3 regions of the Xanthocytophaga flava genome follow, and region 3 is predicted to be linked to each of the others. Evidence: riboswitches for the same ligand, from Rfam matches in the RefSeq annotation. Region 3 holds a riboswitch; each other region holds the start of a gene.
What was found. Region 3 has a riboswitch for thiamine pyrophosphate ahead of thiM (hydroxyethylthiazole kinase). Riboswitches for the same ligand answer to the same signal wherever they lie in the genome.
Positions count from the first base shown of each region.

Region 1: linked by a shared signal. The riboswitch ahead of thiS (sulfur carrier protein ThiS) and the one ahead of thiM (hydroxyethylthiazole kinase) in region 3 are both predicted to bind thiamine pyrophosphate.
Region 2: linked by a shared signal. The riboswitch ahead of QNI15_RS00905 (TonB-dependent receptor) and the one ahead of thiM (hydroxyethylthiazole kinase) in region 3 are both predicted to bind thiamine pyrophosphate.

Region 1 covers NZ_JASJOR010000044.1:15,716-19,006, forward strand. The annotation lists gene thiC (phosphomethylpyrimidine synthase ThiC) at 1-1,536, opposite strand, end outside; gene thiS (sulfur carrier protein ThiS) at 1,541-1,744, opposite strand; TPP riboswitch at 1,817-1,908, opposite strand; gene QNI15_RS35710 (hypothetical protein) at 2,074-2,874, shown strand; gene QNI15_RS35715 (ClpXP adapter SpxH family protein) at 3,090-3,291, shown strand, end outside.
Region 2 covers NZ_JASJOR010000001.1:205,423-208,713, forward strand. The annotation lists gene QNI15_RS00905 (TonB-dependent receptor) at 1-1,801, opposite strand, end outside; TPP riboswitch at 1,848-1,943, opposite strand; gene QNI15_RS00910 (hypothetical protein) at 2,543-2,947, shown strand; gene QNI15_RS00915 (hypothetical protein) at 2,992-3,291, opposite strand, start outside.
Region 3 covers NZ_JASJOR010000038.1:31,779-35,069, forward strand. The annotation lists gene thiD (bifunctional hydroxymethylpyrimidine kinase/phosphomethylpyrimidine kinase) at 1-487, opposite strand, end outside; gene thiE (thiamine phosphate synthase) at 484-1,107, opposite strand; gene thiM (hydroxyethylthiazole kinase) at 1,197-2,000, opposite strand; TPP riboswitch at 2,045-2,142, opposite strand; gene QNI15_RS34055 (glutamine amidotransferase-related protein) at 2,195-3,007, opposite strand.

The DNA.
Region 1 (3,291 bases), on a different contig from region 3:
GGCAATTTTATAGGCAATTACTCCATCTTTTACATCTTTCTTATTTGGTAGACCCAGGTGTTCTTTGGGCGTAACATAACAAAGCATAGCTGTACCAAACCAACCAATCATGGCTGCACCAATAGCAGATGTAATATGATCATAACCAGGAGCAATGTCTGTTGTTAATGGCCCTAATGTGTAGAAAGGTGCCTCATGGCATTCTTTCAGTTGTTTGTCCATATTCTCTTTGATCAGATGCATAGGCACATGGCCGGGGCCTTCGATGATAACCTGTACGTCATGTTTCCAAGCTATTTTGGTGAGTTCTCCTAAGGTCTCCAGTTCCGCAAACTGAGCTGCATCATTGGCATCGGCAATAGAACCCGGACGCAAACCATCACCCAGAGAGAAAGAAACATCATACTGTTTCATGATTTCACAAAGTTCCTCAAAGTGAGTATACAGGAAGTTCTCCTTGTGATGCGCCAGACACCATTTGGCCATAATAGAACCGCCTCTGGAAACAATACCTGTGACCCGTTTGGCTGTAAGTGGAATATAACGTAACAACACCCCTGCATGAATGGTAAAATAATCCACACCCTGTTCAGCCTGTTCGATGATCGTATCCCGAAATATGTCCCATGTCAGTGCTTCCGGACGACCGCCTACTTTTTCCAGCGCCTGATAGATAGGGACTGTTCCGATGGGTACAGGGGAATTGCGTATAATCCACTCACGGGTTTCATGTATATTTTTGCCTGTAGACAAATCCATGATGGTATCTGCTCCCCAGCGACAGGCCCATACAGCTTTTTCTACTTCTTCTTCAATGCTGGATGAGACTGCACTGTTGCCCAGGTTGGCATTGATCTTCACCAGAAAGTTGCGTCCGATGATCATTGGCTCACTTTCCGGGTGGTTGATGTTGGATGGAATTACAGCTCTTCCTGCTGCTACTTCCTGTCGTACAAACTCTGGTGTAATGAGTCCTTTGGGTGTGTTGGCTCCAAAAGAATGGCCTGCGTGTTGTTGGGTCAGGGTTTCGTATTGTCCATTTAATACTTCTTTCAAATAGTCAATACGCTGATTTTCCCGAATGGCTATGTATTCCATTTCAGGTGTAATGATTCCTTTTTTGGCATAGTGAAGTTGAGTGACATTGCTTCCTGCCTTGGCACGTAATGGTTTTTGAATATGCTCAAACCGAAGATGATCCAGCGAGGTGTCATACAGTCGTTTTTTGCCATAGTCAGATGTAATCTCAGGAAGTTGCTCTACATCTCCCCGTTTCGTAATCCAGCTTTGGCGTAAGCGAGGCAATCCTTTGCGTACATCAATAGCAATAGCCGGGTCTGTATAGGGGCCACTGGTATCATATACCGTAACTGGAGCATTCGTTTCTTTGCTGCCGGATGACAGTTTGGTATCTGTTAGAGAGATTTCGCGCATGGCTACCTCAATGTCATGCAGATTACCTTTGACATAGATCTTTTGTGAGCCCGGAAACGGATCACAGGAAATGGTGTGTGTGGATGGTTGTTCGGTTGTCATGGAATTATCCTCCTTGAGTAGCTTTGATGAGTAATACGTTGTCGTTGGGATGTAGCGTATGAGTGCTCCAGTTGGGTCTGGGTATGACAGCCTGATTGATTGCAACCGCAACTCCTTTTTGTTTATCAGGCAAAACAATATCCATCAATTGCTGCACAGTGCAATTGTCCGGAAAGGTCTTTGATTCTTGGTTAAGTATGATGTCCATTCCTGAAAATAGGTTATTGACTTCAGGAGTGGCTACACAGGAGGAGAATGCTATGGATATAGCACTACTATAATGTGTTGCGGTACTTTTCCCTTCGCCGGTACTAACCGGATCAGGTTCCAAGGGTATCATCTCAGCCAGTTAAGGCACCCCTAAAGCTTAGGACAAAGGTATAAAAACTTGTTTGAACTTTCCTAGAAAAAAGTTTTGAGCTTTGATTTAATTAGATAGGTATCTTTTTTACTAAAAATTATTTTTCCGATGAAACATCAGATAAGATCGGGAGGAAACTGTTATTTTTGTGATCTTATACGATCAATCCACACTCTATGAAATCTTATTGTATCCTGCTTTTTGCAGTTATTTGTTTTATTAGTATTTCTTGTAAAAAAGATGACCCAGCTGTAATAGAGCCGAAATTTGGCTGCAAATTGATCAAACTGGCAAATGAAACGGGGGAATATGTTGAATTTACCTATGATGGAGATAGATTATCAGGATCTTCAGTTGTTGATAAAAACGGAAAACTTTATGAGAAAAGCATCTTGGTATATGATTCGAAAGGGTATATACAGCGAATAAATTTTTATAAAGATGGCCTTACAGAAACAGATCCTTCCAGTTATTGGGATATGAAGGTAGATGGGCAAGGCAGAATTATAGAATCGAAATTATATAGTAAAATAAATTCAAACTCAAATTACGAAACAAGTCTTTACTCATCTAACGAATATAATGATAAGGGACAAATTAGTAAGATAACATCTGACCCTACCTATTATCGGAGATATGTTTATGATACTAATGGAAACGCGGTTAAGTCGTATGATTATAATAGTTCTAATAAAGTAGAATATCTGTCCTATCAAACAGTTTTTGATACAAAGCTTAATCCAGCGAATAATAATCCTCTTTATCAATATCTGCTTCTTTTTGGTTTTTTTGATGTGTATTCTACCAATAATGTACTGGAAGCAAAATATTATAACTATGATGGGGGCTTAAGACTCAAAACAACATGTTCTTATACTTATAATGATCGAGGATATCCTGCAGAGGTAGTTCGTACAGATAGTAGTAATTATACTATTTCAACCCAGAAGAGTATCTACACCTATAGTTGTAATTGATTCCAATTAGGAAATACAGTTCATTGTTTATTGTTAGACTGCATAGTCTTGTCTATAGTCATATTTTTCTGACTAATTGACTGATGGATGAATAGTAACCAACTTTGCTGTCGAGTTACAAATTAATCCTACACAAAGAGTTATACATCATATCTGAATCATTCTGAAAAACAGGTGTTTTGAGTAAGGGTGTCAACGATAAACAGAAAAATACAATGAACCAGGAAATCAAAAATCCACTTTTATGTGATCCTGCAAGTGGTGTATGTGAAATACCAGCAGGAGATGAGGAGACCGAATCTGTAAAAGTGGTGGCAGATCAGAAGCCTGTAAAGATACTTTACTATACGGATCCAATCTGTTCAACCTGCTGGGGTATTGAGCCGCAATTACGAAAGTTGAAACTAGAGTACGGCA
Region 2 (3,291 bases), on a different contig from region 3:
TTTGCCCGGTAAGTACCAGCTGATTTTTATAATACATCAGGTAATAATTGACAGAGAGAAGATATCTTTTATTTTGTTTTCGAAATCCTACCTCCAGATTCCGTAAGCGTTCAAGCTTTGGTCGACTTTTAGACGTAGACTGGACAAAATCATCCCGGGTAGGTTCCCGATGTCCGATACTATAGGAAGCATAAGCACTGTTTTCGTCAGATGGATGATAGGTAATACCTATTTTGGGATTGAAGAAGCTATAAAAAGCAAATTGTTCTATATTACGTAAATTTTGATCAAGTCCAAGAAATGAGTAAGTGATATACCGATTTTGTAAATCCAGAAAGGCATTCAACTTGTCTGAGAAATCGTAATTCCCCTTTGCATAAAAATTGATATCTCCTTTACTGGCATCATCGTTATAATATCGTTGTCTGATTTCACTCGTACTGGCAAATCTTGCCCATATTACTTCACCATAATGTTTGCCTTTATAATTATTAGCTCCCCCACCTAAGGTTGCCGAGAATCGTTTTAATGAATTATAACTTACAGACCACACCAAACCATAAAAATCATTATCCAACCAACGTCGCCGAATTAAATCCGTTGCTGTAATTACAGAATCTCCAATAGTAATAGAAGGAAGATTATACGAACTCAAACTCTCACCTGGTTTATATTCTTCATAGTAGCCTTCTCCATGTGTATAATGTAGTGCCAGGTTAGCATTCCATTTACGATTAAACTCATGTGTCAGGAATAGCTGATAATGATCTTGTTGGTAATTATCGGTCTGATTATCATATGTATAAGCATTGTATGTACGATCCGTATTCAGAAGGTATTCTGGTACACCATTCCATGCCTGATAGGTCACTTCTTTACCAGAAAAGACATTAAACTTAATCATAGTGCTTCCTGCATAATACCCGCCAGATAAAAAGAACGATTTCAGATTGCTGGACGCTCTGTCTACATAGCCATCAGAACTAATTTTTGATAAGCGTCCATCAAAAGCCCATTTTCCATTTATCAAGCCTGTACCTACCCGGGCAGTATGTTTCCAGGTATTAAAAGATCCATAGGCATTGTTGATTTCGGCATAAGGTTTCTGGTTCAGTTGATTAGTCTGCACATTAACAGTTGCCCCAAAAGAAGCAGCACCATTTGTGGATGTACCAACACCCCGTTGAATCTGAATATTGTCAACAGACGACGCAAAATCGGGCATATTTACCCAATACACTCCATGTGATTCTGCATCATTCATAGGAATACCATTGACAGTGACATTAATACGTGTAGGATCACTTCCCCGAATGCGAATACCTGTATATCCTACACCTGCCCCTGCATCAGAACTAACAACAACAGAAGGTGTCTGGTTTAATAGAAATGGAAGGTCTTGTCCAAGATTCTGTTTGGCAAGCGTCTCTTTGTCGACAGAGGTAAAGGTAGTGCCTGATTTCTGCGAAGCTCTTGTTGCAGCTACTACAATTTCGTCTGCTACATATTCCATCTTTTTCAAATCGATATCTAGTGCCAGATCTGATGTTAAGTCGATTTCTCTGCTTAATTTTTCATATCCAATAAAACTGACGATTACCACATACTTTCCAGAAGGGAGATTCCGTAAATAATATCTGCCATCAGCCATTGAAAGAGACCCTTTAAAAGTATTTTGCAGACTTACTGTAGCTCCTGACAATGGTTGTCCTCCGGAGGTTATTCTACCAGAAATGGTGTATTGTGCCCACGACAAAGATGATAACATCATTGCCATGAAAAGAAGAGTAAATTTCTTCATGAATGATTTTTTGCAGAATAAAACATAAGGTATGCCAGGGGCTGACAAGCCTTCTTTTGTCTTTTCCTTCGCCGGTACTAACCGAATCAGGTTCAAGGGTATGATCTCAGCCCGTAATGTTAAGGCACCCCTAAGACCAATTATTTTCTTACATTATAATTGTATCCTCTTAGTATAATAAGTTCTCTAAAAGATAAAGAGAACACTGCAAAGATATAAAATTTATATATGTGTTTGACTAATCTAACAAAAAACTTACCTGTAGCCTAGTTGATGTTAGTGTACAGATTAATTCCAAACTATCTATAATACATATACAACAAACTGATAATCAAAATCATACAAAACACACAGATTTCAAAAAATGGGATAGAATTACTCTGCAAACCTTATTCTCTGGGTAGTAAACACTCCTCATTATGCTAATGCACAAACATTTATACTTAAAAACATAAAAATGATTTTCAAATACATAAATGAAAAATAGCAATAATTGTAACTCTAAAATTTGCACTATTTTCTATCACTTCTTCACAAATACAGCAACTACTAATTTTAACATCTCGTTGTCTTTTTTTATTCTATTCTTACCTCTATCTATATATCGTTTCTTTAAAAAGAATCTATTACATTGTTCATTATCTGCCCTCTATGATTATTAAATAGTCAATAAAGACATTATTTTTGTTTGATCATTTATAAATTAGTTATACTACATATAAAAATTCCTTCTTAAAGATCATGGAAAAGATATCTTATTACAAGGCTCCCCACGTAGAAGTGGTGTACAATCCAACACATCAAACTGTTGAGTATAAATGGATAGGTTTCGTTAACGATGCAAAAGCCAAAGAAGGTATGCAAAAAATAACAGAAGCGATCATTAAATACAAAGCGCCTTTTCTGATAGCTGATCTGATCGAGTTTAAAGGTGGTCTACCTGAAACAGCTCAGTATGTCAACGACATTTGGAGTGAAGATCTTAAGAAAGCTGGTTTACAGAAGATCGCATTAAACCTGCCTGAAAGCATCTTTGGAGAGATCACGAATAAGAAAGCATTGGGAGAAAAATTTGTTTCTCTACATACTGTAGAAAAATTCGCAGCATCTTTTGAGCAAGCATATCAATGGTTTAAAAGCAAATAAAAGAGAGAATCCCACTACACATAAACAGTGGGATTCTTTTTAACTTAGTTATTGAAATATTTGATAATCAACTGACATTTCTCACAGTCCTGAATGTCAGCAAATACAGGTGCGTCTTCAAACAAAAACTCTTTGTATTCAACAACATCAAGTGGTTGATAACCAAAGCGATTCACATACACATGTTGAGAGATTGGTCCTGTTGCTTCTCCAATTGCACCTTTAAAGTTTTTTGACTGTGCAAGCTTTTCAGCTTCCAGAGTAAGTTCATCAATAATTCCCTTTCCAGCAAACTCTTTCCGTACTCCACCCATAAACAAATGGTATAATTCTCCCTGCGCTAC
Region 3 (3,291 bases):
TAACCGACTCTTTCATTTCTGTTATATTCTGAATATTCTTACCTGTCAATACAGCAGCTTCGGGTAAGTTAGGAGTAATAACAGTTGCGATAGGAAGTAAATATCTTTTTAGGCTTTCAATCGCCTCATCCTGTAGTAGCTTGTCACCACTTTTAGCAACCATAACAGGGTCCAGCACAATATTTCTAACTCGGTATCCCTGTAACGTTTCGGCAATCGCTTCAATAATATCGGCACGATGAATCATTCCTATTTTCACAGCATCTGTACCAATATCTGTCAAAACGGCTTCCAGTTGTGCAACAACAAAATCAGCAGATACAGAAGAGATAGCACTTACTGATTGGGTATTTTGAGCAGTTAATGCAGTGATAACAGACATCCCATAACACCCCAATGCAGCAAACGTTTTCAAATCAGCCTGAATGCCTGCACCTCCTCCACTGTCTGAACCAGCAATTGTCAATACACGTTTATAGCTTTTCATGCGTTTTCGATAAGTTGAATTAAAGTTCGTGTTGCATCATACGGAGACGCGGTTCCACAAATGGCAGAGACAACGGCAACTCCAGTTACTCCCGTTTGGATAACTTGTTGAATATTTGTCTGATTAATCCCCCCAATAGCGTATGTACTATGTTTGGTTTGTGTACACAAACTTCTTAACCCCTCAACACCAAGTTCAGAAGTTGTGTCCAGTTTTGTAGTTGTCGAAAAGATAGACGCAATCCCTACATAATCTACATCCAGAGCATTGGCAGTAGTTAGCTCAGGCAGATTGTTAACAGACAAACCAATAATTTTTGTATAACCCATTAGCTGTCTTGCCTGGGTATAAGACATATCCTCTTGTCCAATATGTACCCCATCTGCATCAACCGCCACAGCAACCTCTACTCGATCATTGATGATCAGTTTAGCATTATACATTCGGGTAATAGCCAACACCTTATGAGCCAAGGCAATAAAATCTTCTGTTGACAAATCTTTTTCCCGTAACTGAACCCAATTTACACCAGCCTTACACGCTTGCTCGACCACATATTCAACATTGTGTCCTGCCTGTTGACAAATAAGACTATCTGTCACTAAATATAATTTTGACATACTTTATTCTCCCCTGGCTATACTATAATAGTACCCAAATAGTAAGTTAACATAATAATTGATATAACCACAGGAATACACTTCCCTATTTATGAGGTAACTTGCAAACGATACAGAATATCGTCTCCTGTTAACTTATACAGCGTATCCAAGAAATTAACCTGAAGACTGCCAGGATATGGATTTTTCTCTGCTGCAATTTCCCCACTTATTCCCATAACAGCCATTGCATGAGCAGCAGCTTCAAAGTAATTTGGATTAATAGCGACAAATGCCCCAATCAATGCAGTAGCAGTGCATCCCATTCCAGTCACCTTAGACATAAGGGGATGTCCGTTTGCAATGGATACTATATTATCCTGATATATAATAAAATCGGTGGCCCCACTGATAACAACTGTAGAGTTATACTTCTTGCTTAAAAAATAAGCAGCATTCAGAGCAGCTTCAGACCCATAAATACTATCCACGCCCTTTGTTTGAGCATCCAGTCCGGCTAGAGCCATTATCTCTGAAGCGTTTCCACGAATGACAGAAGGTGGTGTATCTTGGATTAATTGAGTGCTGACTTGATTCCGATAAGACGTAGCCCCCACTCCTACCGGATCAAATACAATGGGCTTATTCAGTTTATGTGCCTGTTTCATTGCCAATTCCATTCCACCCACAAAATTGGCATCCAGTGTACCTATATTAACAACCAATGCCTGTGAAATGGAAACAAACTCTTCCACTTCTTCTGTTGCATGCACCATCGCTGGAGATGCACCTATTGCCAGTAAAGCATTGGCAGTAGTATTCATAACCACAAAGTTGGTAATATTATGTATTAAAGGTTGGGCAGACCGAATGGCCTGGATATCACGCCAGATTTGATGCGGATTGAGTTGCATGTTATTCCGTTTATTTGTCCAAAATAACAACTCAGGGGATGACAAAACCGCATCCAACTTTTTCCTACGACCGTATGAACGGTATCAGGTTGTGAGGGTTTGATCTCAGTCAGTAAAAATACTGACACCCCTAAAGTTGACAATGCCAAAAGTAAGTGAAACGAATGGAAATACAAATATTTCCTCAGATCATATCACAATTCAATAGAATGAGGAAGGGCTATTCGTAAAAATGTAGGTAGGATTGTCTGATAAGTAAATGCTATTTTATCCGGATCTGCCAGATAACGTATCATTTCATGATACTTATCAATTCCATAGTTGGCAATAATAATCTCTCTTTTATCTTTTGTATCCAGGTGACGCAACATACCAGCCGCATCAATCTCAGGGTGAAATTGCGTTCCAAAGAAAGCTTCATCGAAACGAATAGCCATTACAGCCCGCTCCAGATCAATAAGAGGTCTTAGCTTTTCATAACAGAGAATCTGCCCACCCCACTCTTTCAGTTTTATTTCATTAATCTGTGTTACTTGCCAGTCTCGGCTATCTACTACCCAAAATGGATCATCCAGATTTTCAAAGTATAATTCCTGAAGTCCATGAACAGTACGATGCACAGGAAAAATACCGAAGGCATGTGATTTACGCTGAGTGAGAACACCTAATTCAAAATATCGACAGAAAATCTGAAAGGAATGGCTTATCAGAAAAACGTATTTTTTATGTTCAGGAAATCTTCTGTTGTAATCACGAAGGTTATTCATCAATTCAAAAAACAAAAGCTCCCATTCTGTCCCTTCACTTTCAACAGGACTACCTGGACCACCTGTAGAAATATACAGATCATAACTCAGATCAGGTATTTCGTTTTTCTGTCTTACATCAAAAATAGTAAAAGAAACATCTACAGTAGTAGTTTGAGCAAAAGATAACATTAATTCTTTTATACACCGTATTCCTTCATTGGCTGATCCATCATACAAATCCAGAATAGCAATTCTCATATCTTTCATTATTTTTTACTTACTATAGAATATTATCAAGACAGAACTATTTGCAATTAAACACATAGCCAGAAAAAAAGCGTCTCAAAAACGACAAAAATATAACATAAGTACAACTATTCCATGTAAATAACGATTCTATTTGTATAACACTGTATCGAAAATCTTTACATCCTAACGAATCCTATTATTATCCATTACTTATCCATATATTATCCAAAAAATCAATCAAATCAACACTTAACATAATTATAACTATAACCACAGAAAAAGTTTTCACGTGA